One region of the Pseudoalteromonas sp. P1-8 genome, then DNA from elsewhere that is predicted to be linked to it. Evidence: predicted binding sites of a transcription regulator. Region 1 holds the regulator's gene; each other region holds the start of a gene.
The links. The regulator ArgR, encoded in region 1, controls arginine synthesis, uptake and breakdown. The targets are predictions, from matches to a motif close to ANTGAATANNTATTCANT.

Region 1 (10,687 bases):
ATCAAATTCAACTGCTGCACCAGTTTCAACGTCTAATTTCTCAAGACGAATTGTTTGACCTTCAGTCACACGGTGCTGTTTACCACCACTTTGGAAAACCGCGTACATAATTAACTCCGTCTGTGCGCCCTCAAATCGACGCAACTAAAATATTCTTCAATAGGGCGCGAAGTTTACGCTAATGTGCAAAAACTAGCAAGCCTCTTTTTCGATAAAATGAATAAAAAATAGCTGCATTGAGAGCAATTCAATATTTTCCCCTATTCTATCCTAAAAACACCACATGCCAAGCGGTTTTTACGATCTCATGACAATTAAATTACGCTAATAATACGCACCTTGAAAATTCAAAAAAGCTGATCACTTATTAATCAAGACTATAAATTTATCTTGGCTAAATTGATCTCAAATAAAAAACTTTACAGTGTTTTTTTACTGAATCATCACAAAATATCGAGCAAGCGCTTTTTTTGTTGTACAATCAGCCCCGTATACCCATAAATATTGGCTCGGAGATCAATGGATATAAAAGCTATCCAGACGTTAATCGAAAATGAAATGGATGACGTCAATCAACTTATACATGCCCAAATGCGCTCAGATGTCGCATTGGTTAACCAACTCGGTTTATACATAGTAAACAGTGGCGGTAAACGCGTTCGTCCTATGTTGGCCATTTTAGCGGCAAAAGCACTTGGTTATGAGGGCAAAGACCATATTACGCTTGCCACTATCATCGAATTTATTCATACCGCAACTTTATTGCATGACGACGTTGTCGACGAGTCACATTTGCGCCGTGGTACGCCTACAGCCAACGCAGAGTTTGGTAATGCAGCGAGCGTTTTGGTGGGTGACTTTATCTATACACGTTCATTTCAGCTTATGGTTGGCCTAGGTAAAATGCCAATCATGCAAATTTTAGCTGATGCAACCAATGTCATCGCTGAAGGCGAAGTATTACAGCTAATGAATTGTAATGACCCTGACACGACAGAACAAAGCTATATGCAGGTTATTTACAGCAAAACGGCAAAATTGTTCGAAGCTGCAACCGGCCTTGCTGCAATTATTACCGAGCAAGACGAACAAACCCTTGAAGCATTAAACTTATACGGAATGCATCTTGGCACTGCATTCCAATTAGTGGATGATGTTCTAGATTACAATGCTGATGCCGAGCAACTTGGTAAAAACATTGGCGATGATTTAGCTGAAGGTAAACCTACCCTACCGCTTATCTACGCAATGCAAAAAGGCACACCAGAGCAAGTTAAGCTAGTACGCGAAGCAATTGAGCTTGGTAATGGTATGGACCACTTAGAGAGCATTCTAGCGGCATTAGCTGACACTAAGGCCCTTGAGTTTGCAATGCAAAAAGCTGAGCAAGAAGCTGACAAAGCAATTGCTTGTATTGCGTTCTTACCAGACACACCGTACAAACAAGCCTTAGAGAGTTTGGCCCGTATCGCCGTTGCCCGCGATCACTAAACGCTATTTATTCGAGCCATTAAAAAAGCCTGCATTTGCAGGCTTTTTTGTTTTCGGCGATTTAAAAAATCGCCTATCATCTGTCGGAATTAACCGTTGATGAAATCAACACCTTCCTGGATGTCTTTGTTAAGTGTAGCTAGCATGTCGTTTTTAGCTTGCTCTTCGAATGCACTTAACTCACCGTAAGAAAGGATTTCTTCAACGCCGTTCTTACCTAGACGAACTGGGTGTGCGAAGTATGCTGCGTCACCGTTTTCAACTGCAACGTATGCGTAATCAACTACTTCTTCACCTTGTAAGCCTTTAACTAAAGACATACAGAAGCGTGCTGCTGCAGCACCCATAGAAAGAGTTGCTGAGCCGCCACCCGCTTTAGCGTTAACAACTTCAGTACCTGCGTTTTGGATACGTGGAGTTAATGCTGCAACTTCTTCGTCAGTGAAAGTAACACCTTCAACTTGAGAAAGAAGAGGAAGGATTGTAGTACCTGAGTGACCGCCGATCACTGGAACTTTAACGTCAGTTGCGCTTAAACCTTTAAGTTCAGCAACAAATGCTTCTGAACGGATCACGTCAAGCGTTGTGATACCGAATACACGGTTAGCATCGTAAGTACCCGCTTTTTTGAATACTTCAGCAACGATTGGCACTGTGCCGTTTACTGGGTTAGTGATAATACCTACTAACGCTTTAGGGCAGTTTTTAACGATGCCTTCAGCTAATGTTTTGATGATACCTGCGTTTACGTTGAAAAGGTCCGCACGGTCCATGCCTGGCTTACGTGGCATACCCGCTGGGATAAGAACGATATCACAACCAGCTAATGCTGCGTCTAGGCTGTCAGCACCAAAGCCTTCAACTTTAACGTCTGTTGGGATGTGAGAAAGATCAACCGCTACACCAGGAACAACAGGGGCAACATCGTATAACGATAATTCAGAACCTGCAGGTAAACTTGTTTTTAATAATAAAGACAATGCTTGGCCGATACCGCCAGCTGCGCCTAAAACAGCAACTTTCATTGGAATTCTCCGTAATTTGAGGTAGGAAATATTTGTGGCCCTAAAGATAATGAAATTAGCGACTAAAAACAAATTTATCCTGCTTATTTCGCGTATAATTTCGACCATAGTTGTAAACTTGGCTGTAAAGACACAGCATTTTGGACGACTTTGTAAACTAATACTGCATAAATATGCAGAGTTGTGTAGAATTACCCTACATTTTATGAATAAAGAAACGGCAACATGCAACCACAAGACAAACAAGAAGCACTGATCAAAGCGTTTAAGGCGCTATTAAAAGAAGAAAACTTCGGCTCACAAGGTGAGATTGTCGAAGCATTAAAAGAGCAAGGCTTTGATAATATTAGTCAAAGTAAAGTCTCTCGCATGTTAAGCAAGTTCGGTGCAGTACGTACTCGTAATGCAAAACAAGAAATGGTCTATTGCTTACCGGCTGAAATGGGTGTGCCAACAGCGAAAAGCCCACTGCGTCAGCTTGTTATTGATATTATGCATAACGAAATGATGATTATTATTCGCACCAGTCCAGGCGCAGCACAATTAATTGCTCGTTTACTTGATTCACTCGGTAAGGCGGATGGTGTACTCGGTACCATTGCAGGCGACGACACTATTTTTATCGCCCCTGCGAAGATTTCTGAAATCGATGTAACGCTTGATCGCGTACGCACTTTATTCGATACCGTTTAAAGTTGCTTTAAGAAGTTTACTGACGGGGCGAAAAACGCAGATCCCATATCGGCTTGAGTAAAATCGAGCCAATGATCATAGCAATCGCCCTGCCCCAAGCGACTCTTTAATACCTGCTCAAACGCATCCCCTTGCGCAGCACACGAAACCATTAAAATTCCCTGCTTATGCACATCACCAAATGGCATGCTTTGGTTTAGCAAAAGTGGCTGGCCATGCTCATCTTTTAATTCACTACGAACCGCATGACTGGTTTCTACAGCAGGCACAATCAAGGTATTATCTAGACGCGTGCGCCCCATGATTTGCTCTTGCTCAGACAACGATAAATGCTGCCAGACACTCAAATCATGCACAAAACGCTGAACATGAATATAACTGCCTTGGTCTTCAAAGTGACCCGGTTTATCGATAAGTGCTGTACTACGTTTTTGACGGCCATGGGGTGTATCGCCTGCATAAATAAAGCCGTTAAAATCACGTCCATCTAAAAACCGAAAATTACGGACCTGCTCCACAAGCTCAACATCCGGTGTTAATAATTTTAGAATTTGCAGAGCAAATAGATGGTTTACATCTTCACGGTCTGAACGAATTTGCACAAACAAGTCAAATGGCTGCGCACTAATCACATGCTCACTATGAGTCACATTCGGAAAGCTTTGCAATTGGCTAGGGATAAACTCGGGCAGAATATGCGGCCAATACTGAGCGCCAAGGGCAACCACACACGATAGCATGGCTTCTGAGAACTGATCAGCAAACTCATCTTGAATGACGCTAACGCGTTTTAGTTTTTTACGTAATGACTCATCATGGCCATCGTAAACATTAAAAAACAGGTGCAAACCATGTAAGTTTGCTTCAGCACAAATCCCAGATTGCGCTTGCGCCATAGTGAATCCTTAGCTTCTCGTTATTTGCACAAAGCCAAGGATTCAAGATTGTTATTTATTACTAATCATGAAAAAAATTGACTGTGTGCGGCATTATTTTTATTTTTACAGGCTGCTCAACAGCTAACACGCGGTCTTGCTCTGCAGCAACTTCACACTCTTGCCCTGCAATATTGATACGATAAACATAACGCGTACCGATAAAGCGCCTGTGCAAGATAGTTAAACTGTTTGCGTCACTGTGCGCAGCTTCACACAACTGAATATGATGCGGCCTTATATACACTTGGCCTTGCTGACAATCTGCATTGTTCGCCGTCAAAGAGTGAACCACACCAAACGCCGTCTCATATTCAGTTGGCGTTAATACTTTTGCCGTTAAGTATATGCCCGTACCAAGAAACTCTGCAACCACCTTTGAGTTAGGTTGGCTAAATAACTGCTCAGGAGAGCCTTGTTGGGCGATTTTTCCACCATGCATAACCGCAAGCGTGTCGGCAAACGCGAAAGCTTCTTCCTTCGAGTGGGTAACAAATACCGCAGAAACCTGCTGATCTTTAATAATGCGACGTATATCGGCAATAAGCTCAAAACGCACTTGTGTATCAATATTCGAAAATGGCTCATCAAGTAGTAATAAACTTGGTTTGTAAGCAAGTGCACGGGCTATTGCCACTCGTTGCTGCTGTCCACCAGAAAGCTGATGCGGATATCGCTGTGCACAACCATCGAGTTTAACAAGGCTAAGCATTTCATCTACACGCTCGCGCTTTTGCGCTTTACTCATATTGCTTAGGCCAAACGCAATGTTGTCGCTTACAGTTAAATGAGGAAACAACGCATAGTCTTGGAACATCATGCCAATATTACGTTTTTCCGGTGCAACAAACAGCCCACTATCGTTAACCACTTTTGAATCAATACTCATATAGCCTTGCTCAGGTTGTAAAATCCCGGCAATTGCCTTTAAGGTAGTAGTTTTGCCGCAGCCACTTGCGCCAAGTAAACAGACGATTTCATCTTGTTCAACATTGAGGTTTAGTTCACTCAACACCTGAGTCGCATTGTACTGATAAGCTAAGTCTTTAATTATCAAATGACTCATGAGTGATTTTGCTCCATCGAACGATTAACGAAATACAAAGGGATTAACCCAACTAACACGATAAACAAGGCTGAAATTGACGCAAGCTCCAATTGCTCATCACTAACATATTGAAAAACATGAGTTGCCAGGGTTTCAAAATTAAAAGGTCTGAGTAATAAAGCCGCAGGTAACTCTTTCATGCATTCAATAAACACTAACAAGCCAGCTGTTAGAATGCCGCGTTTTAATAGCGGTAAATGTACTCGCCAAAGGGTTTGTAAGGGCCCTTTGCCCATTGATTGACTGGCCATATCTAGCGATGGGCTAATACGTAAAAAACTGCTTTCAAGCGCGCCATGCGCAATCGCATAAAAACGTACAACATAAGCAAAAATCATCGCAAATAAAGTGCCGCTCAAAAGTAACCCTGGTGATAAACCAAAAGGCTCAAGCCAATTGTTTAACGCATCATCCAGCTGAGTTAATGGTAGTAATACGGCAATAGCTAACACAGTACCAGGTAAGGCGTAGCCAGTACTTGCTAAACGTCCTGGGATCAAAGGGTAAGCTTGTTTCGCAATGCGCTGATAAAACAATACCAATAAGCTCAATAGGATAGTTGCAATGCTCACCACAACAGCCACTTTAAAACTTTGCCAAGCGTAATTAAAAAATGCCCCATTCCATGCTTCATCTGCATAGACAATGGCGTATTTAACTAACACCCCAACCGGTAGGATAAAAGCCAATACCAGCACAACTGTGCAAGCCAAGCTTGCAGCCCATGCGGCACTGCCTTTTAAGCGATACAAGGTTGCACTGTTAACGCTTGACTGACGTTCATACACAGCTTGATTGCGACGACTAAAGCGTTCAACCATAATGGTTAAAAACAAAATCAATAACATGATACCTGAAATTTTCGCCGCTGCCGTTAATGAGTAATAGCCAAGCCACGTATCGTATACAGCGGTAGTGAGCGTACTTACAGCAAAGTAATTGACGGTAGCAAAATCAGCCATGGCCTCCATACTGATTAATGTAACCCCTGCCACAATCGCCCCACGACCAAGAGGCAAACTAACGCGTAAAAAGCTTTGTAATGGTGATAGACCCATCAGCTGACTAGCTTGTACTAGTTTAAAAGACTGCTCTCTGAGTGCCGTTTTAAAAATAAGGAATAAGTAAGGATAGAGTACCAAGGCAATCATAATAATAGCCCCAGATAATGTACGAATATCAAAAAACCAGTAATCGTCTGGTGACTGCCAACCAAACCAGTCTCGAAGGGCGATTTGTACTGGCCCAGCGTAATCAAGCAAGTCGGTATACACATAGGCGATTAGATAAGTTGGCATTGCTAATGGCAGCATTAATGCCCATTCAAATTGCTTACGCCCAGGAAACTCACAATATGCAGTTAACCAAGCTAACGGCAATGCTATTACACAGCTCAGCAGCCCTACCCCTGCAATGAGTATGAGAGTATTACGGGTATAATCCCACAGCACAGTATCGAAAAGGTGCTGAAATACATCTGAATCTCCTTGCAGAGATTCAAATAGTAAAAAGCCTAATGGCGTAACAAGCAACAGGCCAATAAGCCAGGCTATAAGCTGCCAACGCGACAGCGAAAACTTCACATGCATAAGTGGATTAATACCAGATAAAATAAAAGCTGTTAAAAAACAGCTTTTATAAAAATGTGTTACGAGAAATATCCTCGTTATAAATCAAACTTTACTTCGTCAATCAGCTTCAGTGCCACAGGGCGATATTTGCTGATCTCATCAAGAGGAAGGCTATCTTCTTTAAACTCACCCCATGATGCAACCATCTCAGATAATGCAACCCCTTGCTTTACGGGGTATTCCATATTAACTGAAGCATACATATTTTGCGCCTTATTGTCGGTCATATACTCAACCAGTTTCAAGGCATTTTCAGGGTTTTTAGCATAACGGGTCATAACAACGCCCGATACATTGATATGAGAGCCACGGTTTGTTTGGTTAGGGAAGTTAATATAAACCGCTTCAGCCCATGATTTTTGCTGCTCATCTTGCATCATTTTGCCAAAATAATAGCTGTTGCCTAACGCCAGATCGCATAAACCTTCTTTTACGGCTTTGACTTGCGCTCTGTCATTACCTTGCGGCTTACGTGCTAAATTGGCTTTTACGCCCTCAAGCCATTGCTTAGTTTTTGCTTCGCCATGGTGAGCAACCATAGAAGCAACTAAACCTAAATTGTAAGGGTGTTTACCAGATCGAGTGCAGATCTTACCTTTGTATTTTGGATCGGCTAAATCCTCGTAAGTTAATTCAGCAAGTGCACCAACACGCTCTTTTGCAGAGTAAACATTACGTACACGTTTAGTAAGTGCTATCCATTGACCGTCGGCATCACGAAAAGTGCTTGGCACATTCGCATTAACCACATCACTATTAATTGATTGCGTTAAGCCTAAATCTTCTAATTGAATCAGCGCACTAAAATTTGAGGTTAATACTAAATCAGCCTTACTGTGCTTACCTTCACGCTTTACACGCTCAATCAAACCTTTTTTGGCAAAAACCACATTAGTTTTAATACCTGTTTGCTTAGTGAAATCATCCAAAATAGGCTGAATTAAGAATGGTTGACGAAACGAGTAAATATTTACTACATCTGCAGCGAATGTAGGCGCGCTTAATAATGCGCTAAGTAATACTAAGGCTGTTTTCTTCATTTTATAGCACCTAAATAGTAACAATTATCAAAATATTTTACCTAGAGTTAGGGCAAAGTGCACCCGTTTAAACTTATATTTCAATCAACCTAACTGCCATTTAGGAATTTGCATGTAAGACATATCTCACCCACATGGCAGTTATTGAGTAAAAACCACCAGCAAACACTGCACAAAATAACATAAGTACTTGAAATACAAAAACATCTTTTAAATGACAATAAAATAACCAGCAGATTAAGTAAGATTTTGACCTACTCAGCTTCGCCCATTTCTCTATAATTACTTACATCAACTAAGCAAGAATCTTAATGAGTAGATGGATAAGGAAGCATTACTCATAATACCGCGGAATAAGGTTCATTAGGAGAATAAGGAATCAAGGACAGGCTCAGGAAGAGTAACGCAATGGAGTGACAACCTACGGACAACATCAGGATGATGTGGAATGGCATGACAACAGGACGTTGTTATACAGGAAGTTCAAAAAGTGGAATAAAGGACAGGCCGTTAGGGCATCGCAATGGATTTGCAAACAGAGGGATAGTGTCAGGATGGCACGTAAGGGAGTGGTAAAGTAATTACCAGCATGGATGTAAAGGACTAACAAGGAAACAAGGCGGGATTGCCTTATATTGCACAGAACCAATAAGTAAAGTGTAATCGCATGGATTGGCAAAGTTTAGGGAGTTGATTAGATTCAATTGCAGGATGCAAAAAATTAAGAAGATTCCGCAAGCGCGACTAGAGATAGTACGCGCTTTTCTTTTGCCTAAAATTTAGTAAAGAGTTATTGCTCTGGGCGTCCCTTATTACGCTTACCTAGCAGATAAGCATCTCTAAACTTAATAAAATGTTGCTCAAGCTTTTGTGTAGCCTCGTCTTCACCCGCAAGGGCAAGTACCATAATAGCCACCTCAGCGGTGCCTAACTGATGCTCATGCGGAGCAACACGTAATCGATAATCAGATAGCTTTTCAGGCGTAATTGAAAGCACAGGAAAATTATCTAGATAAGGGCTTTTACGGATCATTTTCTTTGCTTCGCGCCAAGTCCCATCTAAAAAGATAAACAAAGGACGCTTACCTTCAACAGGAGTTACTTCGGTGATCACGCGCTCTTCGTCGTCAACATCGCTGGCAGGAAAAATAACCATAGGCTGATACTGAGGATTTGCCAACAAGCTTAATAAGGCTTCATCTGGATTTGTTCTATCCCACTTAAAGGCATGGTTATCTGGCACGATTTCAGCAATTAAACGGCCAGTATTTGACGGCTTAAAACTCTCATTATGGTACATAAGTAAACAGACCGCGGCATCACACTGAGCTTGCTCAACGCCTTCACAAATACAATAGTGTTCCGCTAATAAACAACGCTCACAACGCGTTAGCTTTGCTCCTCGCGCTTTAAATTCACGACGAGACTCAGTCATTTGCTGAGCACGAAGCATTAACACTGAATTATTTGAGATAGTAGCCACTGCGTATTTACCAGAAAATTAAACGGCGCGTATTGTAGCTAAAAATATGGGGAATAGATATTAATCTAAGTATTAAGCTGCAAGCTATAGGCTATAAGCAGCTAGATCTTAAAGCTTATAGTTAAGAAAACAAAAAACCCAGCCGGGGCTGGGTTTTTAAAAAGATTAGTCAAAAGAACTTACTTCTTTTTAACTGCTTTTTTGTTTGGAAGGTCAGTGATTGAACCTTCGAAGATTTCAGCAGCTAGACCGATTGATTCGTTTAATGTTGGGTGAGCGTGAATAGTTAACGCTAGGTCTTCACCGTCTGCGCCCATTTCAACTGCTAAGCCGATTTCACCTAGCATTTCACCTGCGTTGATACCAACCATAGCACCACCGATAACACGACCAGAGTCTTTATCGAAGATTAGCTTAGTTTGACCTTCAGTACGTGCTGAAGCAATTGCACGGCCAGAAGCAGCCCAAGGGAATACAGCAGTTTCGATGCTTAAGCCTTGCTCTTTTGCTTCTTTCTCAGTTACACCAACCCATGCGATTTCTGGATCTGTGTATGCGATTGAAGGAATGCACTTAGGATCGAAGAAGTGTTTCTGACCAGAGATAACTTCTGCAGCAACGTGAGCTTCGTGAACCGCTTTGTGCGCAAGCATTGGTTGACCAACGATATCACCGATAGCGAAGATGTGATCAACGTTTGTTTTAAGCTGCTTATCAACATTGATGAAACCGCGCTCATCAACGTTAACGCCTGCTTTATCAGCGTCAAGTAATTTACCGTTAGGTGTACGACCAACAGCAACAAGTACTTTGTCGTAACGTACTGCGTCAGCTGGTGCGTTTTTGCCTTCGAATGAAACGTATAGACCGTCTTCTTTCGCTTCAACGCCAACAACTTTAGTAGAAAGCATTACGTTGAACTTGTTCTTAACGTATTTTTGGTAGATCTTGATAACGTCTTTATCAGCTGCTGGTACTAATTGATCAGCAAACTCAACTACGTCGATTTCAGAACCTAGTGCACGGTATACAGTACCCATTTCAAGACCGATGATACCACCACCTAAAACTAGTAGCTTCTCAGGAACGTCTTTAAGCTCTAGCGCACCAGTTGAGTCAATTACACGGTCATCTTCAGGGATGAAAGGTAAGTTAACAGGTTGAGAACCCGCTGCAATAATAGCATTGTCAAAAGTGATTGTTGTTGTACCGTCTTCACCTTCAACAGCAAGTGTGTTGCTGCCAGTGAATTTACCGTAGCCGCTAACTACTTTCACTTTA
Region 2 (10,687 bases), on a different contig from region 1:
CTTATGCCCGCAAAATAACAAACCAATATAAGCGGCAATGCAGAAGCAGCAATACACAAAGTTATGATTTTATATCGAAACGAAAAACGCATTAGTATTCAATCTTAAATTTATCAAGCCTGCGATAAAGCGCTTGGCGGCTTAAGCCAAAATGGCGAGCCACTTTAGCAATCACACCTTTGTACTCGCGCATGGCAAGTTCAATCTCTTGTTTGTTAGGCTCTGCTCTTGTTTGTGTTGGGCTGTTTGTTTCAACTTGTAAGCCAAAATCAGCAAGCTCAATCACCCCTGTGGGTTTTAAAACGCCAGCACGTTTACAGGCATTTTCAAGCTCACGAACATTACCCGGCCAGCTATGGGCGAGCAGGGCTTTTTCTGTACTAAGCGACAGTGTGCGCTCAGGTAAAAAGTGTGCGACCAAAGCTAAAATATCATCTGGGCGATGGGCAAGGCTTGGTAAATTTAACTCAATAACATTTAAGCGGTAGTAAAGGTCTTCACGAAATTGACCTGCTTTAATTGCATGGCTTAAATCTTCATTGGTTGCTGAAATCACCCGCACATTCACTTTACGTGTTTGTGTTGAACCTAAACGTTCAAATTCACCAGTTTGTAAAATGCGTAATAATTTCATTTGCCCAGAAAGTGGTAAGTTACCAATTTCGTCTAAAAATAGGGTGCCACCATCGGCCGCTTCAAAACGACCAATGCGCTGTTTAGTAATACCTGTATAGGCGCCAGCTTCGGCACCAAATAATTCAGCCTCAATAAGCTCGCTTGGTAAAGCACCGGCATTAACAGTGATAAAGGGTTTATCAGCTAATAATGAATTGGCCTGTATTATTTGCGCAATGCGCTCTTTACCACTGCCGTTAGGGCCTGTGATCAACACTGAAATATCTGATTTAGCAACTTGAATCGCAAGATTAACAATGTGCTCCATAGCGGTACTTTTATAAACCAAGCCTACTAAATTTGCTTGTTGTACAGATGCGTCACGTTCTTGCTGGTGGCGGGTAAAGGTTTCGTTTTGTTGTTTTGCTTTACCCAGCTCGATTAGGTTATTTACACAAGTAAGTAGCTTGGCATCGTCCCATGGTTTTGGTAAATAATCAGCCGCCCCAGCTTTGACAAGTTCAACGGCAGTAGAAAGCTCTGTCCATGCGGTGATCAAAATAATCGGTAGGTGAGGATTAATGTCTCGTAAGGCATAAAAAAGTTTTTTGCCTTCTTCGCCGGAAGTGGTGTCGGCGGTGAAATTCATGTCTTGAATAACAAGCGCAATACGTTGGTATTGTACGGACTGAATTGCCTCAAACGGGTTACTTGCTGTAACAACATCAAAACCGTGAATTTCGAGTAATAACGACAATGCATCCAAAATGGCTGGGTTATCGTCGACGATCAGTATTTTTTCCATATTATTGTTTTAGTTATTTTCCTAATAAGGGTGCAAGATGAATGCTACACTGTAAATCCAGTGTAGCATAGGTTGGGAGAACTAAATTGTTCGAGTTGCAATGCTCGGTGAGATATTCGCAGCCCGTTTTGCAGGGGCAAGTACCGCTAATAAACTCATAACAAACACTGCCAGCGCAGTAGCAAGTACGTAGCTAATATCAAGCTGAGCAATTGAAAAGTGCTGCATCAGTAATTGCCCTAAATACACGGCAGCAATCACACCAATCACTAAACCAACTATACATATCATGGCGTTTTCAACTAAGAAGTAGCTAATGATGGCAGATTTTCTGGCGCCTAAAGCGCGGCGAGTGCCTATTTGTTTAGTACGCTTGCTAATATTGAACAGCGTTAGGCCGAAAATACCCAGGGCCGTCACCAACACTAAAATAGTAATAAGTACAATCAGCATGCGCATCATTAATGTATCTTCTGCCATGTATGACTCTTTATCGTCATCTAAGCCACGAATGCGAGAAATAACACGTTTGTTGTAGTTTTTCAGCATGGCTTCTTCAACACGGTTCATGACCGATTGACGTTGACCAGGCTCTGTTCTAACCACAAAGCGTGCATTTGTACCAGGTTTAATAAAAGGCAGCAGTGCTACGTTATCTGGGCGGCTGTCTTTAAGCCATGGGCCCTTCATAAGATCAATTACACCAATTATTTTCATTGGAATATCACCAAAATAGACTGTTTGGCCTAAACCATTGCCGTCAGGGAACAGCTCATCGAGTAGAGTTTTAGTGACAACGGTTACTTTTGAAAGCTCATCATAGTTATCGGTGACGATCACTTCGTCTTCGGTGTAGTTACGCCCAGCAACGAGTTTAACGCCATAGGTATTGATACCATGCTCATCGATAAACATGTATGAAGTACGGGCTGATTTACTCTCTTCAGGTGCTGGCTTTAAACTAAAATCTGACGAAGAACCACTGCCCGAAAGCGGTGTGTTACTCGAATAAGCAGCATCGACTACCCCAGGTATTTGACGAAGCATGGCTTCATCAAGCTCATATTGCTGAGACGGTGACACATCTTTGCCAAACATCATGACATTAAAAACGAAAATGTCTTGTTCAGGGTAGCCGGTTTCTTGGCTTAAATAGCTAACTCTGTCTTGGATAATAAACGCCGCATTACTAACAATGGCAGTGGTGATGGCAATTTGGATCAGTAATAAAATGGCGCCAACTTTTGAGCGGCATAAGGCGTGAAAGATAGGTTTAATTTCTAACATGGGTGTCTTCCTTATTGGCTCTTAAGATAAATAGCAGGGTTGGTTTTACATACCAGCCAAGCAGGGTATAGACCCGCTATCACACAGGTGCTAATTGCAATCACCGGTGCGCTAAGTAGCATGGTTAAGTCCATTGTGGCTAAGCTTTGGTAGTAGCTATAGCTTTGACGTACGCCTAACAAACCTACTTGCGCCAATATAATACCCAAGATGCCACCTAAGAAACCTAACATCGCTACCTCAACAATATGTTGAAAGAATATTTGACGTTTACTGGCACCTAATGCACGGCGCACACCGACTTCAGGAGCACGGCGTAAGAATTTCGCTAGTAATAAACCTAAAATGTTGGCAAGGCATACCGCTAAAAACATAAAGCTAAGGCCAACCAGAATTTCGTTGTCTTCGCTAACGACATTGTTGTACTGCATCCACTCATTTACATCGCGTAAGGTGGCAGTTAATTTTTCACGGTTAAAACGACCTAGCTTTTGTTGCTCTTGCATATAGGCCATTAAAAAGTCTTGGTAAGCTTGCTTTTCTGCAGGAGTTTTTAGTTCAACCCAAAATTGTAACCACACCATTTCAGAATTGAGCTTGTCGTTAAAGGTATTGGTTTTTTCGTGCTTCCAACCATTAGTATTACCCCAGTTTTCAAGCTCTCGGGCTTTCATTAGGCTAAATGGTAAAAATAGTTGCTCGGTCTTATTAAATGCACCGTTGTTCAGATCATAATATTTGGTGGTGATATCCCAATCATCAATCACGCCAATAACTTCGTAGCTGGCATCATCAAGGTACACCATTTTGCCTACTGGGTTTTCACCTGCAAATAGCTTATCGTTTAATTCTTTATTGATCACCACAACAGGGGCGGCATCGGCTTCTTGTTGCGCACTCCAGACCCCACCGTAAATAAACGATAGGTTAAACATCTCGAAAAAATCAGGGGTGGTTAGGCGAGCTTGACCAATAAATGGTTTTACTTTGTCTGAGTCTAAATAAACCGAAAAACCCGTTCTAACCATAGTGACACGTTTACCACCTGCTTTGGCCTGGTTGAGGTTAACGGCATCTTGATAGGTTAATTGCAGTGGCATATTATCGACTGTCCACCACGTACGGCCTTCATCCATGGATTGTAACTGCACAGAATAAAGGTCGCTACTTTTTTCAGGAATAGGGTCTGCCGACATCATGTGATACACAGATAAACTTGTCATGGTAACGCCAATACCAATAGCAATGGCCAATACCATTAAAAAGCTCACAAGTGGCGTGCGCTTAAAGCTGCGCCAGCTCAAATCTAAATAATGAAGGAACATGGTTACACTCCAGCCGCTTTAAGGTTTTGAGTGCCTTGATACAAGGTGAAGTCAGCTAGTTGGCCATCAACAACTTGGATGTTACGTGGTGCTCTGCGGGCAAGCTCTGGATCATGGGTAACCATGATGATAGTTGCACCATCCCGGTTGATTTGTTCAAGTAGCTCCATCACTTGACGGGCCATTAAACTATCTAAATTACCAGTTGGCTCATCGGCAAGTAAAAAGCGCGGTTCACCAGCAAGGGCTCTGGCAATAGCAACACGTTGTTGTTGACCACCAGAAAGTTGTTGCGGTAAATGTTTAGCGCGTGAAGCTAAACCAACTTGCTCTAGGCATTGCTCAATTCGGCGCTTACGCTCGGCGGCTTTGATACCGCGATAACGCAGAGGGACTTCAATATTTTCATAGAGGTTCAAATCTGGAATAAGGTTGAAGCCTTGGAAAATAAAACCAATTTTTTGATTACGTAAGTCAGCACGCTGGTTGTCGTTGAGCTTACCCACATCAATACCGTCTAACATGTATTGGCCTTCGCTAAATGGTTCTAACATACCGGCGATGTTTAAAAATGTGGTTTTACCTGAGCCACTTGGGCCCGTTACGGCAATAAATTCACCTTCTTCAACTTGTAGATTAAAGTCGCGAAGGGCATGCGTTTGTACCATATCTGTTTGATACACTTTGCTGATGTTGTTCATTGTAAGCATGTTGATTATTCCTTTTATTTGTTAGCGTAAAACCAGTGTGGGAGCTTTTTTAAAGCGATCGTAGTTTGAGATAATTAACTTATCGCCAGGCTCTACACCTTCAATTATCTCGACAGCATTGATACTGCTTGCACCGGTTTTTATATCGATTAAATAAGCCATGTCACCATCAATTTTATAAGCATGGGTGCCACCTTGTTGTAAGAATGCGCCGCGTTTCACTTGCAATACATCGTCGCGATTCTCTAGTAAAATACGTGCGGTTAAGCGTTGGTTTTGGCGAATGCCAGAAATCTCATTGTCAAAGCGTACGCGGGTTGTGACCTCGCGATTATTTACTTCAGGTGATATAGCCGATAGCGTGCCTGTGACATGACGAGCACCTAAAGTAAGCTCAACTTGCATACCAAGACCCAGCTCATTGGCGTAGCTTTCTGGTACTTGCAGTTCTGCTTCAAAGTTACTTAAATCGACCAATGTCATTAATGGTTGGCTTTGTGTGACCGCTTCTTTTTGTTGCACTAATAAGTTACCCACAATGCCGCTTACACTCGCGGTAATAGTGAGTTCATTTACTTGTCTGAGTAAGTCATCAACAATTAGTTGCTGACGTGCCAGATCACGCTCTGCTGCTTTTAGCTCAAATGCGAGGGTATCTTTAGCTAAGCTGACTTCTTGCTCGGCGTGCTTATATGAAAGCTTGGCACGGGCTAAGTCATCAACGGCTTTTTCTAAATCTATTTGGCTAATTAAATGTTTCTCGATTGAGATTTTAGCTCGGCGGTTTTCTCTATCTGCGGCATTTAACTCAACTTGCGCTAAATCTAGCGCTTTAGTCAGGCTCAACTTTTGTCTGCGCGCTTCAAGTTGCTTGCGTTGTAACTCGCCTTCTAATCGCGCTAATACTGATTGTTGCTGTTTTAGTTCGTTAGTCAGCTCAGGGCTGGTTACGGTTGCGATCACTTCATTTACTTCAACGCTATCACCGGCTTTTACTTTTAAATCGACAAAGCCGCGTTCTGGGCTGTAAACCTTTGGCGCATTAGCTGCAACGATTTTACCGCTCGCTGCCACATCTCTAGTAAGTGTCTTTTGGCTTACTTCACTAATTTGTAGGCTTGCTGCATCAACCGAAATGCTGCCATCGTTACTGGCAAACAATGCTTGAAAGCCGAGCGCACCAACAAGTATTACACCTGCAGCTATTATAAGTGGCTTTTTAATGGTGTTTTTCTTAGCCACGGTAATATCTTGGGCACTGGTATCCTTAATCATCATAACTCCTTACGATTCTCAAAACACACAATCATGAAGCCAACGGCAAGCATGGTAAGTGGAGAAGCCATAAACAAACTGATAGTGAACATTTTGAAATCCTCAATTTCGCTGATGTCTTATCTATACCAGTAGCATGCCAATTTTTAATATATTGATTTTTAATGATTTTATTTTTGAAGAATGGATTGATGTCTGTCCGCGGACAGAAAAAGTGTCCGCAGCGGACACTTTTAGATTGCTTATTGTTGACGCAAGGGTAAAGAAACTCGGTCATTGCGACTAAGGTAGTCTGCTCAGATACATAGTTTGTAACTATGCTAAAGCCAAGAGTAAATAATGATGCAGTTAGGCTAGGCGACACCCCGTAAAAAACTGCATTGATATTCATAATGTGAATAATTATTCAAAATAAAGCGCAGTTTACGTTAACGTAAAGCGGCGGGTTTTTAGATTGTTTTTTTACAAGTTGTTAAATTTGACACCAGTGTCATAAAAAAATAACGGGTAAAATGCGACTAAATGTAAAAAAATAGCATAGAATTTAAAAAGTGCTTTAAGTGAGAAATATTCATGAATATGAATATGTATTCAAAACTCTATTGACTCATGAGGTATTTGGCGATAGTTTTGTTCGTCTGCTAGCACTGTCACAAAAGACTGAACCGCTAGTCGTTGTAGCAAGGGGAGGGGTCTATGTTATACGACTCAAAATTAGAAAAAGATAATTGTGGCTTTGGCTTAATAGCCCAGGTCAATGGTCAGGCGAGTCACCGCTTGATTCGAACAGCAATCACTGGCTTAGATCGCATGGAACACCGTGGTGGTATTTCTGCTGATGGTAAAACAGGTGATGGCTGTGGTTTATTAATGCAAAAACCTGATAGCTTCTTTCGTGCTATTGCCAGCGAACATGATTGGCATCTAGGAAAGAACTACGCCGTTGGCATGGTATTTTTAAATGCTGATCCTGTACTTGCGCAAACAGCTAAAGATGTGTTGAGTGAAGAACTCGAAAAAGAAACCTTGAGCATTCAAGGCTGGCGTGTAGTACCTACCGATGCATCATGTTTAGGGCCAATTGCAAAAAAACAACTACCCGGCTTTGAACAAATTTTTGTAAGCGCACCAGAAGGCTGGCGTCCAAAAGATTTAGAACGTCGTTTATATGTAGCGCGTCGTCGTGCTGAAAAGCGCCTCGTAAATGATGAACATTTTTATATTGCCAGCTTATCTGGTTTAGTTACTGTCTATAAAGGCTTAATGATGCCTGTAGACTTACCTAACTTTTATTTAGACCTAGCTGACATTCGCATGACCAGTGCGATTTGTGTATTTCACCAACGTTTCTCTACTAATACACAACCTCGTTGGCCACTGGCGCAACCATTCCGCTATTTAGCGCATAATGGTGAAATTAATACGATTCAAGGTAACCGCCAATGGGCTCGTGCCCGTGCGTATAAGTTTGCCTCACCACTTATTCCTGATTTGCAATCAGCAGCACCATTCGTTAACGAAAGCGGCTCAGACTCTTCTAGCTTAGATAATATGCTTGAGTTGTTCTTAGCCGGTGGCATGGATTTATTCCGTGCAATGCGTATGCTTGTGCCGCCAGCTTGGCAAAAAAACCGTGCTATGGATGATGACCTACGTGCATTCTACGACTTTAACTCAATGCATATGGAACCATGGGATGGCCCCGCTGGTATTGTAATGTCTGACGGTCGTTTTGCCGCTTGTAACCTTGACCGTAACGGTTTACGCCCTGCGCGCTATGTCATCACTCAAGATGGTTTTATTACCCTTGCCTCAGAAGTAGGTATTTGGGACTACGCGCCAGACGAAGTGGTTGAGAAAGGCCGTGTTGGCCCTGGTGAGTTATTAGTTATTGATACTCATCAAGGTAAAATTTGGCATTCAGATGAGATTGACCAAGATCTTAAGTCACGCCATCCATATAAAGCATGGCTTGAAGCTAACGTTAAGCGTTTAACGCCATTTGAACAGTTATCTGAAAAAGATGCGGGTAACCGTTCATTTGATGACGAAACACTGCTTAAGTATCAAAAAATGTTTGGCTACACCAACGAAGAGCTTGATAGCGTTATTCGTGTAATGGGTGAAAATGGTCAAGAAGCAACGGGTTCAATGGGTGATGACACACCATTTGCGGTACTGTCAGAAGGTCATCGTTCACTGTTCGATTACTTCCGACAAAAATTTGCGCAAGTAACTAATCCACCGATTGACCCACTTCGTGAAAATCACGTTATGTCACTGGCAACTTGTATTGGTAGTGAGCAAAACGTATTTAACGAAACAACCGGCCACGCTAAGCGTTTACAGTTTGAGACGCCGATTTTGATGTACGCTGATATGCAACAGCTGATCAATGCTGACGATGAGCATTACAGCTACTGTAAAATTGATATCACTTACACGTTGGAAGAAGGCTTAGAAAACGCAATCACACGTATTTGTGATGAAGCACAAGAAAAAGCAGCGTCAGGCTGTGTCATGCTTATTTTAAGTGACCGTAACTTTAGCGAAACTCATTTGCCGATTCCTGCGGCGATGGCGGTTGGTTCAATTCAAAAGCGTTTAGTCGATAATAACTTACGTTGTGAATCTAATATCATCATCGAATCGGGCAGTGTCCGTGATGCGCATCAATTTGCGGTATTACTTGGTTTTGGTGCAACGGCAATTTATCCGTACCTTGCTTATGAATCATTAGTTGCAATGAGCGACAAAAAGACCCTGAACAAGAGCTATTGCGAAGTAACGCTTGCTTATCGTAATGCGATTAATAAGGGTCTGTATAAAATTATGTCAAAAATGGGTATCAGTACTGTCGCTTCGTACCGCTGCTCAATGTTATTTGAGGCAGTTGGATTATCAGATGCGGTTGTAGAAACCTGTTTTAACGGTGTAGCTAGTCGTATTAAAGGGGCGTGTTTCACTGATTTTGATGATGACCAACGTAAACTTCATAAGCTGGCATTTAGTAAACGTAAGTTATTAAGTCATGGTGGCTTACTAAAATATGTTCACGGTGGTGAGTACCATGCTTATAACCCAGATGTAATTCAAACACTACAAAAAGCAGTGCGCTCTGGGGATTATAAAGACTACTTGGCATATGCTGATTTAGTAAATAACCGCCCGATCACCAATTTACGTGACATGCTGGCGGTTAAAATTCCTGATACGGGTGTGAGTGTTGACGACGTAGAGCCTGCAACTGAGCTGTACAAACGTTTTGACTCAGCCGCAATGAGTATTGGTGCATTATCGCCAGAAGCGCATGAAGCACTCGCGATTGCCATGAACCGCTTAGGTGGTTGTTCAAACTCTGGTGAAGGTGGTGAAGACAAGCTTCGCTACGGGACAGAGAAAAACTCACGTATTAAGCAAGTTGCTTCGGGCCGTTTTGGTGTAACACCACATTACTTACGTAGCGCTGATGTCATTCAGATTAAAGTGGCGCAAGGTGCAAAACCAGGTGAGGGTGGTCAATTACCAGGTGAAAAAGTAACGCCGTATATTGCAAAATTACGTTATTCAGTGCCGGGTGTGACCTTGATTTCACCTCCGCCGCATCACGATATTTACTCGATTGAAGATTTAGCCCAGCTTATTTTCGATTTAAAACAAGTAAACCCAGATGCACTGATCTCGGTGAAACTTGTTTCTGAGCCGGGTGTAGGTACTATCGCAACAGGCGTAGCTAAAGCCTATGCAGATTTAATTACCATTGCTGGTTATGATGGTGGCACAGGTGCAAGCCCGCTTACTTCTGTTAAGTATGCAGGTAGCCCTTGGGAGCTTGGTCTTGCTGAAACCCAGCAAGCGCTGGTAGAAAATGGTTTACGTCACCGTATTCGCCTACAAACAGATGGTGGTCTGAAAACTGGCTTAGATATTATTAAGGCGGCTATTTTAGGTGCTGAAAGCTTTGGCTTTGGTACTGGCCCTATGGTGGCACTAGGTTGTAAATACTTACGTATTTGTCACTTAAATAACTGTGCGACCGGTGTTGCAACGCAAGACGATACGCTGCGCCAAAAGCATTATCATGGCCTGCCAGAAATGGCGATGAACTACTTCAAGTTTATAGCCGAAGAAGCACGCCAAATTATGGCAAGCTTAGGTGTAACTCGTTTAACTGATTTAATTGGTCGTTTGGACTTACTTGAAGCAATTGAAGGCAACACAGAGAAACAAAAGAAAGTAGATCTGTCGTCTGTGATTGCTGTGCCTAACAACCCTACGGGTGAAACCTTGTATTGTAGTGCGCCAAATAGCTCACACTACTTAGGTCAGCTAAATGAAACCTTGCTTGAAAAAGCCAAGCAAGCAATCGATGAAAAATCGGGTATCTCACTGGTTAACCGTATTTGCAATACTGATCGCTCAGTGGGCGCTATGTTGTCAGGCTATATCGCCTCTAAACATGGTAACCAAGGTATGGCTGCTGATCCTGTCTCTATTGAGCTTCATGGTACAGCGGGTCAATCATTCGGTGTGTGGAATGCTGGTGGCCTTGAAATGACACTCGTTGGTGATGCTAATGACTATGTTGGTAAAGGCATGGCTGGCGGTAAGCTAGTAATTCGCCCACCGCTGGGTTCATCTTTCGAAAGTCACAAAGCGACCATTGCCGG
Region 3 (10,687 bases), on a different contig from region 1:
TTTACACCGATGTTGATGGGGTATACACCACCGACCCGCGCATTGAACCAAATGCGCGACGTATGAGCCATGTCACTTTCGAAGAAATGCTCGAAATGGCCAGTCTTGGGGCTAAGGTGCTGCATATTCGTAGTGTCGAAGCTGCAGGAAAATATAATATACCGCTCAGAGTGTTATCGAGTTTTAACCCGGATCAAGGGACCTTGATCAGTTTTGAGGAGCCGGATGTGCAAGCAAACATTGTGTCGGGTATCGCCTTTAATCGTGACGAAAGTTTGATTTACGTTAATGGTGTGCACCAAGGAACGGAAAACCTTGCAAAAATTTTGAAACTTTTTGCAGAATTCGGCATCGAAATAGATATGATTAATCAAGTTAATCATAACTTTGAAAAAATAGACTATGCTTTTACTGTGCACACGAATGATTTTGAGCAAGCGCTTGAAATTTTGACCAGTAACCAAGATGGTATCAGCGCAGAATCTATTAAAGGGATCAGCAATGTTGCCAAGGTGTCTGCAGTAGGTGTAGGGATGAAATCTCACTCTGGTGTGGCAAGTTTGTTTTTTAATGCCCTTGCCGATGAAAACATCAAAGTGATGCTTGTATCGACATCAGAAATTAAGATATCAGTTTTAATTGACGAAAAGTATTTAGAACTGGCTGTACGTGCGCTGCACAAAGTTTTTTTAACTGAAAATGAATAAGATCTAGAGTTTTTACTTACTTTTAAGTCTATATTTCATTAGAATGTTTTTGACGCGGAATCTTTTAATTTTTTGGAACATGGGAGCAAGAGAATGCTAATACTAACTCGTAGAGTAGGTGAAACCCTTATGATCGGTGACGAAGTAACAGTTACTGTTCTTGGTGTTAAAGGAAATCAAGTTCGCATTGGTGTAAATGCACCTAAAGATGTATCAGTACATCGTGAAGAAATCTACATGCGAATCCAAGCAGAGAAATCTAACCCAAATCCGGGCAACGTTTAATCAGCGACAGATATTTTTAAGAGCCACTCACTGAGTGGCTCTTTTATTTAGTTCTGCTGTCATTTCATCATTTAGCGCTTGTTTAGAAATATATTGCATACCGCGCTGAGCCTTTAAAATATAACCTCGCTCAGTTTCAATAATCTCACTAATTTGTTGCCAGCTTAATTGGTAGCTTTTATGCGGGTTTTCGGCTTTAACGCCTTCATCATTAAATACGACAGTCACTTCGCTACCCGATGCACGACTCATCATTTGTCTTGCGACCCACCATGGGCGTTTGTAGTAAAACGATAAGCACTCAACCACGGCAAGCATAATCATAAAGCTGCCTAAATAATGATTATCTAATTGATAAAAAGCTAATAAGCCTAAGGTTATTAATAATACCAATAGCGGGTATTTAGGCTTAGCTTGTGATGAATAAGGTAAAGACTCATCAAAGCATTCGTAATAATACGGTTTATCTAATTTGTAAGTTGTACTTAAAGTCATTTGTGGGCTCACTTAATTTGCTGGCGGCAGTTTAACATTGATAGAAAAAATCTTCCGTAGTTGGTTTTCATTTAGTTGTCATTGTGAGAGCTTAAGGTATGCGTATTTTAAAGGTGTAAGTTGTATGTTTGTTAGTTCAATGTCATTAGCACTTGCAATGACCACAAATACTTTTTTAGTTATGGGCGATATGCCATACACCCCGATTGATGAAATCAATCTCGCCAAAGACGGAAAAATTACCAAGGCAATCGCAGCAACACCTCATGGCTTTTTAATGCATCTTGGTGACATGAAATCGGGAGCGCTTGCTTGCACGAATAAACTTTTGCAAAGTAATAAAGCGTTATTAACGTCGTTGACCACACAGCCTTTTATTTATACCCCGGGTGATAATGAATGGACCGATTGCGACCGAGAAAAGCTATCGGTGCGTTTTGATGAGCTTGAACGGCTAAGCTTTGTTAAAGGCTTGATGTTCGACGATGCTTATACAAAAAAAGTACAGCAACTTCAGGTTTATGCAACCCAAGCTGAAATGCTAGAAAATGCTCGCTGGCAGTTTGATGGTATTGAGTTTCGTACCTTACATATACCGGGCACTTTTAATGGTCGCTCACAAATTTTAAAAAGTGATAAAAACGCTGCACTAGATGCCGCCGACAAGCGTGATAAGTACAACTTAACTTGGTTAAAACAAGCGCTTGTTCAGCAAGACGCTAAGGCCTATGTATTTGGTTTTCAGGCTGATATTTACCACCCGACCAGTAAACCTGCTTGCAGTGAATCACAACGCTCTAATTGTGATGCATTTAAAATATACCGAGATGCCATCAGCGATTTCGCAAAGCACACCAATAAGCCTGTACTTGTAATGCATGGCGATACCGGCCCATATTGTCAGCAGCAGCTAGCGAGTAACTTAACGCGTTTAAATGTACCTGGCGACTTTGCTGTAAGTGATGTCGCAAAGGTGAGTTTTATCGACGGCCAGTGGCATATAGCGAGTGTAACGACAAACAAGCCTCTTACAATGGGTTGTAAGTAATATCGTAGGTTGGTTAGAGCGGAGCGAAACCCAACAAATTAATGAGTTTCTAGGGGAAAGAGTAAAGTTTCGAGTTTCTAGAGAAAGGAGCCATCAGCTTTCAGCCGTCAGCTATCAGATTAAAACCCAACAAGTTAGCGAGTTTGAGGCTCACGTAGGCGTGAAATTTATTTCGCGCGATGTTTCTTAAATCTACGTGTAAGTCGTAGGTCGGGCTTTAGCCCGTCAAGTATGAGTGATAAAACATGTGTCGCCATAAATGACGACCTACGTGACGTAGGGTAGAGCGGAGCGAAACCCAACAAGTTAACGGGTTTCTAGGGGAAAGAGTAAAGTTAGCAAGCTCCTTGACACAAGCAGCAGGCAGACTAGAGTTGCTAACTTGCTAACTTGTGCTAACTTGCTAACTTGCTAACTTGCTAACTTGCTAACTTGCATACACAAAAAAGCGGCACTTGGCCGCTTTTCTTAAGTAAGGTGTGTTGTTAGCAGTTAGTTTCTTCTGCGTTAACACCTTCTTTTACTTCTTCACATGCATCTTCAACTGCATTTTGTGTATCAGTAATTGCTTCATCAATACGCTCACCTGCGTCTTCAGCAGAGTTGTCTTCACAACCCATGATGAATAAACCTGAAAATAGGGCGATAGTAGCGGCTTTTAAAGTTGAATTTTTCATAATGAAATTCCTTGTAAATTTAAAATAAAGTAAGTGGTTATCTGCTTTTAACTACTTAGGGACACTGCCTCTAAGTGCTCCTGATACCAGCGAAATAACTAGTAATACTAAAAATATAAAAAAGATAATCTTAGCGATGCCTGCAGCGGCTCCTGCGATACCGCCAAAACCTAACACTGCTGCGATTAACGCGATAACTAAAAAAGTAATTGTCCAGCGTAACATAGTGGTCTCCTTGGCTATTTAAATTTTCTTAAGTTCGATGCAACTAAAGCGAGTTCTGTGCCATAAGTTTTATTTTATATATTTCAAAGGGTTGAGTGTTTTTGTTGTTCTTGAGAGGGTTCATCATTTGGTAACTTTTACGAGTAAGCATGTAACTTATTCATAGTGATATTTTTTCATATTGAGCTGAATGAAGAAAAAGAGTATTTCTGTGATTATTGGTAAGACCAATTTAACTTTATTGTAAGGTAATAGCTCTAACACCTTGTTGTGCGTGGTTTTTAGGCTTTTTACTATGATTGGTTAATAGCTGAACATATAACATTTGGCTATATTGACTATTTATATCATCTATAACGGGGCTTTAAATGCGCTAATAGTAGGGTGTTAATTATATGTGCGTCATGTTATTTTAAATTTAATTGGTTTTACCAATTTACAATGGTGCTATACAAATGAATTTTGTTTGTTATTATTGGTGCATAATTATTTAACAAAAATAACTTTTTATTTTAAGTAAGCGAGGGGAGTCGTATGGATATAGGTGGATTACTCACCACTGCGGCCAGTTTGATGGTGACAGGCATGGTAGGCGTGTTTGTTTTTCTGACTATTTTGATTTCAGCAGTCACTTTAATGTCAAAGGTAGTGGGTCGATTTGATGATCCTGCAACTGCAGAACCTACGCGTACAGCAAAAATTCAACCTCAACAGGGTGTGCCACAGGCACATATTGCAGCAATCAGCGCTGCAATTGCTCAATTTCGAAATAAACAAAAATAACGGGGCAGCTTAAACATGGCTAAATTAAAATTAACCGAATTAGTATTGCGTGACGCACACCAGTCTCTTTTGGCAACGCGTATGCGCTTAGACGATATGCTACCCATGGCAGAAAAACTCGATAATGCGGGTTACTGGTCAATTGAATCATGGGGTGGTGCGACGTTTGACTCGTGTATCCGTTATTTAGGTGAAGATCCTTGGCAACGTATTCGCGAGCTAAAAGCGGCAATGCCAAACACTAAGCAACAAATGCTACTACGCGGACAGAATCTTCTAGGTTACCGTCATTATGCTGATGATGTAGTCGAAAAGTTTGTTGAGCGTGCCCACAAAAACGGTGTTGATGTTTTCCGTATTTTCGATGCGATGAACGATGTACGTAACCTTGAAACTGCCATTAAAGCTGCAGTTAAAGTAGGTGCTCATGCCCAAGGTACTATTTCGTACACAGTAAGCCCAGTCCATACGCTTGATATGTGGCTTGAGCTTGCAAAACAACTAGAAGATCTTGGTTGTCATTCAATTTGTATCAAAGATATGGCGGGTTTATTAAAGCCATATGATTGCGAACAGTTGATCAAAGGCTTAAAAGAAACTGTATCTATTCCTATCGCAATGCAATGTCACGCGACGACAGGTTTAAGTACTGCAACTTACCAAAAAGCAATCGATGCGGGTATCGATATGCTTGATACGGCTATTTCGTCAATGAGTATGACCTATGGTCATAGCGCAACAGAAACCATTGTTTCAATTGTTGAAGGCACAGAGCGTGACACCGGCCTTAATTTAAATGAGTTAGAAGAAATTGCCGCTTATTTCCGTGATGTACGTAAGAAATACGCTGCATTTGAAGGCAGCCTTAAAGGTGTTGATGGTCGTATCTTATTAGCCCAAGTACCTGGCGGTATGTTAACTAACATGGAGAATCAGCTTAAAGAACAAGGTGCTGCTGATAAGCTTGATCAAGTATTACTTGAGATCCCGCGTGTACGTGAAGACTTAGGTTACATTCCTCTAGTTACACCAACGTCGCAAATTGTAGGTACTCAAGCGGTACTTAATGTGTTGACTGGCGAGCGTTATAAAACCATCACTAAAGAAACTGCGGGTGTACTCAAAGGCGAGTATGGTGCAACACCGGCGCCAATGAATAAAGAGCTACAAGAGCGTGTACTAGAGGGGGCTGAAGCAATTACGTGCCGTCCTGCTGATAAGCTTGAACCTGAACTTGAGAAGCTTGAAGCAGAGTTATTAAGTGAAGCTAAAGAGCAAGGTTTAGAGCTTGCTGATGACGTGATTGATGATGTGCTTACTTACGCATTATTCCCTCAAATCGGCCTTAAGTTTATTAAAAACCGTAACAACCCTGATGCGTTTGAAGCAATTCCAACGGGTGAAGTCGCTAAGTCAGAAACTAAGCCAGCCTCTACAAGCCCTGCAAAAGCAGAGCAATACAGCGTTAAAGTGGATGGCAAAGTTTACGATGTCGTTGTAGCGCAAGGTGGTGAGCTCAAAGAAGTAACCCTAAAAGACAGTGAGTTAATTCCTCAGTCAGCTTCAGCGTCTGTTAGCGAAACCTTAAACGCGCCGTTAGCAGGCAATATTTTCAAAGTGAAGGTAAAAGCTGGCCAAACAGTAAATGAAGGTGATGTGGTTATCATTATGGAAGCGATGAAAATGGAAACAGAAGTTCGCGCTGCACACTCAGGCACAATAGCTGAAGTATTAGTAGCAGAAGGCGACTCTGTTGCCACTGGCGATGCGCTAATCGCACTGGCATAGGAGACAGAGGATGGATGGTGTTTTAAACCTCTGGCATGCCACGGGTATTGCTAACTTTACCTTTCCAGCATTGATCATGATTGCGGTTGGTTGCTTGTTACTCTATTTAGCAATCGCCCGTAACTTTGAGCCACTGTTGTTATTACCTATCGGCTTTGGGGCTATTTTAACTAATATCCCAGTTGCTGGGTTATCTGAGCCGGGTGGTCTTTTATATTACGTGTACCATATCGGGATTGACTCTGGGGTATTCCCACTTTTGATCTTTATGGGCGTGGGTGCACTCACAGACTTTAGTGCCCTGATAGCAAATCCGCGTATGTTGCTGTTGGGCGCGGCTGCGCAGTTTGGTATTTTTGCTACTTTATTTGGTGCAATTCTACTTAACTTTATTCCTGGCTTTGAATTTTCGCTACAGGATGCATCGGCCATCGCCATTATTGGTGGGGCAGATGGTCCAACAGCTATTTTCTTAGCATCTAAGTTGGCACCTGATTTACTTGGTGCAATCGCAGTAGCGGCTTATTCATACATGGCACTTGTGCCAATTATTCAGCCGCCAATTATGCGCGCACTAACAACGCAAGAAGAGCGCGAAATTCAAATGCCGCAACTTCGTACAGTATCGAAAAAAGAGAAAATTGTTTTTCCATTAATGGTGCTTAGTTTAACTATCTTGTTTTTACCTGCGGCAACACCGCTGGTAGGTATGTTCTGCTTAGGTAACTTGATGCGTGAATCAGGTGTGGTTGATCGTTTAAGCAATAGTGCACAAAACGAAATCATCAACATTACCACCATTTTCTTAGGCTTAGCGGTAGGCTCAAAGCTTGCAGCCGATAAGTTCTTAACCGTAGAAACAATCGGTATTTTGGTGTTAGGTGCTTTAGCCTTTGCAATTGGTACAGCTTCAGGCGTGTTTATGGCAAAAGGTCTTAATAAGATCTCTAAATCGCCAATCAACCCATTAGTAGGCGCAGCCGGTGTGTCAGCGGTACCAATGGCAGCACGTGTGGTTAATAAGGTAGGTCTTGAGAGCAACCCGCATAACTTCTTGTTAATGCATGCCATGGGACCAAACGTAGCAGGGGTATTAGGAAGTGCCGTTGCAGCAGGTATTTTGTTAGCGATTGTTGGCTAATAACACGATTAAGTCGATTTACTTCCAACCGACTGGCGCAGTAATTTTACTGCGCTTTTTTTTGCCTATAGACTAGGGTCACCCTAAAGAAATTGTAGTTAAATGATAGTTGTGTAAGGAAGCCACCATGAATATTTTTATTATCTTATTATGCCTTTTTGTTGCTTTGGTTATTTTAATACCGCTACTTGAAAAGTATCAGTCTAAAATGGGGCTTGATGGCGCGACAAAGTATGCAAAGTATATTTGGCCTCTGGTGATGATTTCGCTGATTATTCAACTTATCTATGTTCTTTTAAGGTAGTAATTGTATTAACCCGCAGTGCTATCAGTACTGATTTTAGTAAAGTCTATAATAGTTTTAGCCAGATTTATTCTGGCACAAAAAAGCCGCTTCAAGTTGAAGCGGCTTTTTTATGTTTACTTAACTACTTATTTAACGCTAATTGTAACTCACGGTTACGCTGTAATTGCGCTAAGAAGTTATCAGCAATCGGTTTAAACTTAGCTAACTCATCACGCGGTAGAGGCTCTGATTTAGGTAGTTTGACCGTTTTAGGGTTACGGTGAACACCGTTTACTAAGAATTCATAGTGTAAGTGTGGGCCCGTCACACGACCTGTCGCACCAACAGTACCAATCTTCTGGCCTTGTTTCACTTTCTGACCAGTTCTAACCATCTTTTTGTTTAAGTGTAAGTACTTAGTCACATACTGTGTGCCATGGCTAATAAATACATAATTACCATTGTATTTACTGTAGCCTGCTTTAATCACTTTACCATTACCCGATGATACAACTGGCGTACCGGTACGCGCTGCGTAATCGATACCGTTATGTGGTTTTACCGTTTTGGTCACTGGGTGTAAACGACGCGGGTTAAAGCTCGAACTAATATACTTAAAGTTAACAGGTGCGCGTAAGAAGGCTTTTTTCATGCTACGGCCTTCAGGCGTGTAGAAGTTACCATCAGTATGGCGAATAGCTGTATAACGCTCACCTTGGTTAATAAATTCTGCGGCAATAATTTTACCATCACCAATGTACTCACCATCAACATAGTGAGCTTCATAAATTAGACCAAACTGGTCACCTTTACGAATGTCATTAGCAAAGTCGACATCCCAACCGAAGATGTCAGCAAAATTCATAATTTGACGCTCGCTCAAGCCAGCGGCAATGCCTGACGTCCAAAAACTATTAGAGATCTCGCCGCCAGCCGACTTACTTAGCGTTTCGATTTCTTTGCTATCGATAGAAGTGTCGTAGTTACCTTCGTCATTTAATGTAACGTATAAGGTATCTGTTTTTGAAATCACATAACGTAGCTGCGCTAGAGAACCATCTTCAGCCGTTGCAAAGCTTAAGGTTTCGCCTGGGTGAATTTTTGTTAACTTACGAGTTTCAGCGTTGGTGTTAACTAGTTTGTGTAATGTTTGCGCTGAGAAACCCGCACGTTTAAAGATAAGTGCTAAATTATCGCCATTACGTACTTCATGGTCGATAAGCTCGTATTCTGGAAGTTTTGCTGCTGCTTGCTGTGAATTAAGCTCAGTTAGTTTTTCGTTATCATCAACTTTAACTTGTAATTCGTAGCGTTTGCCAATTTCAAGTGCTTTTGCACTGTTATCCTTTGAAGCGGTGGCTTTTTCAGAAGGCAATAATGCCAAGCCAACAATAGCAGAAACCAAACCGAGAATAAGCAGTTTGTGTTTTTTGGGAAGTTTGTGCACTACGTGAACCATATCGTGCCTTTTCTGCTGTCAAGAAATTTAAATACTAATATCGCAGGATATACCTAAAATAGAGCAAATACCAGTGTTTTGTAGATTTAAACTGGCGCTATTTTACGCTAGAATTGCTCAGCGCGTTAAACTTTTTTGGTTAAAATTGCAGCAGATGCCTATGGTTAAACTAAATCTATATTAGTTAACTAAAGTACCTTCATTAAATTGCAATAACGCGGTATAAAGAACAATCATGCGCGCTGCCTTCAGGGCTGTTTCTTAAACTATTTAAGTTAGGCTTTTTTCTAGTGTCGCTTTTTGGTGCTAACTAGCTAAATTTTAAAGTTTTTAGCTCTATATTTTATAACCCTGATAGGCCACCACGCCCCGGTAGCTGAATTTTTGGAGTAATACACAGTGGATTTACAAACCGCTCTAGCTGAGATAAAACGCGGTGCAGAAGAGATATTAATTGAAGACGAATTAGTCGAAAAGCTAAAGTCTGGTAAGAAACTTAAGATCAAAGCGGGTTTCGATCCAACTGCGCCTGATCTGCATTTAGGTCATACAGTTCTTATCAACAAAATGAAAACCTTCCAAGACCTAGGTCATGAAGTGATTTTCTTAATCGGTGACTTCACCGGTATGATTGGTGATCCAACGGGTAAAAACGTAACACGTAAACCGTTAACTCGTGAAGATGTTTTAGCTAATGCTGAAACCTATAAAGAGCAAGTATTTAAAATTCTTGATCCTGCAAAAACAACGGTTGCATTCAACTCTGCTTGGATGGAGAACTTAGGTGCAGCAGGTATGATTAAACTGGCTGCGCGTCAAACAGTAGCACGTATGCTAGAACGTGATGACTTTAAAAAGCGTTATGCCAACGGTCAATCGATTGCTATCCACGAATTTTTATATCCACTGGTACAAGGTTGGGACTCAGTTGCATTAGAAGCTGATGTTGAGCTTGGCGGTACAGACCAACGTTTTAACCTATTAATGGGTCGTGAATTACAAAAAGACGAAGGCCAAAAGCCACAAACAGTACTTATGATGCCACTGCTTGAAGGTACTGACGGCGTTCAGAAAATGTCTAAGTCATTAGGTAATTACATTGGTATTACTGATGAGCCAAACGACATGTTTGGTAAAGTAATGTCTATCAGCGATGATCTAATGTGGCGTTACTATGACTTATTAAGTGCATTATCTATCGAAGAAATTGCTGCGCTTAAACAGCGTGTTGCTGATGGTGCAAACCCGCGTGACATCAAGATTGAGCTTGCAAAAGAAATGATTGCACGTTTCCACAGTGAAGAAGCAGCCGAAGGTGCTCATCAAGATTTCATCAAGCGTTTCCAAAAGAATGCATTACCAGATGAGATCCCAGAAGTGACAGTAACAATTGCTGAAGATACTGTGTTTATTACTAATCTATTAAAAGAAGCTAACCTTGTAGCTAGTACGTCAGAAGCAATGCGTATGATTAAACAAGGTGCTGTAAAGATTAATGGTGAAGAGAAAGTAACGGATACTAAGCTTGAAGTTGCTAAAGGCACAACACAGATTTACCAAGTAGGTAAACGTAAGTTTGCTAAAATCACCTTAGCTTAATAAAGCTAATTGGTATAAAAAACCAGCTGCGGCTGGTTTTTTTGTGCTTATATTTTGATTAGTTTGTGAATAGGCCAATTACTTCAATCCCGACTATCAGTAGTAACCAAAATGCTTTCGCTTGATTTAAGCGATTCACTAAGGCAGGAATATCATCGGCATCTGGTAAGCGATCGGTCCCAACACGCATTTTA

Region 2: the regulator ArgR is predicted to act here: its motif matches at 6,596-6,613, upstream of gltB (glutamate synthase large subunit).
Region 3: the regulator ArgR is predicted to act here: its motif matches at 3,915-3,932, upstream of AN213_RS07290 (OadG family protein).

The regions. Positions count from the first base shown of each region.
Region 1 is NZ_LJSO01000002.1:223,961-234,647, reverse strand. Features, by position in the region: gene rplU (50S ribosomal protein L21) at 1-108, opposite strand, end outside; gene ispB (octaprenyl diphosphate synthase) at 520-1,491, shown strand; gene mdh (malate dehydrogenase) at 1,581-2,516, opposite strand; gene argR (transcriptional regulator ArgR) at 2,742-3,209, shown strand; gene AN213_RS04585 (Dyp-type peroxidase) at 3,206-4,105, opposite strand; gene AN213_RS04580 (ABC transporter ATP-binding protein) at 4,167-5,210, opposite strand; gene AN213_RS04575 (iron ABC transporter permease) at 5,207-6,841, opposite strand; gene AN213_RS04570 (Fe(3+) ABC transporter substrate-binding protein) at 6,919-7,923, opposite strand; gene AN213_RS04565 (tRNA-uridine aminocarboxypropyltransferase) at 8,714-9,376, opposite strand; gene lpdA (dihydrolipoyl dehydrogenase) at 9,586-10,687, opposite strand, start outside.
Region 2 is NZ_LJSO01000001.1:117,058-127,744, reverse strand. Features, by position in the region: gene AN213_RS00500 (PAS domain-containing sensor histidine kinase) at 1-92, opposite strand, end outside; gene AN213_RS00495 (sigma-54 dependent transcriptional regulator) at 92-1,420, opposite strand; gene AN213_RS00490 (ABC transporter permease) at 1,502-2,707, opposite strand; gene AN213_RS00485 (ABC transporter permease) at 2,719-4,032, opposite strand; gene AN213_RS00480 (ABC transporter ATP-binding protein) at 4,035-4,742, opposite strand; gene AN213_RS00475 (efflux RND transporter periplasmic adaptor subunit) at 4,764-6,017, opposite strand; gene gltB (glutamate synthase large subunit) at 6,714-10,687, shown strand, end outside.
Region 3 is NZ_LJSO01000004.1:78,115-88,801, reverse strand. Features, by position in the region: gene AN213_RS07315 (aspartate kinase) at 1-707, shown strand, start outside; gene csrA (carbon storage regulator CsrA) at 801-992, shown strand; gene AN213_RS07305 (YcxB family protein) at 1,020-1,487, opposite strand; gene AN213_RS07300 (hypothetical protein) at 1,612-2,535, shown strand; gene AN213_RS07295 (hypothetical protein) at 3,021-3,212, opposite strand; gene AN213_RS20045 (DUF1328 domain-containing protein) at 3,264-3,437, opposite strand; gene AN213_RS07290 (OadG family protein) at 3,972-4,220, shown strand; gene oadA (sodium-extruding oxaloacetate decarboxylase subunit alpha) at 4,236-6,008, shown strand; gene AN213_RS07280 (sodium ion-translocating decarboxylase subunit beta) at 6,019-7,149, shown strand; gene AN213_RS20250 (hypothetical protein) at 7,277-7,453, shown strand; gene AN213_RS07275 (peptidoglycan DD-metalloendopeptidase family protein) at 7,578-8,894, opposite strand; gene tyrS (tyrosine--tRNA ligase) at 9,294-10,493, shown strand; gene AN213_RS07265 (cobalamin biosynthesis protein) at 10,552-10,687, opposite strand, start outside.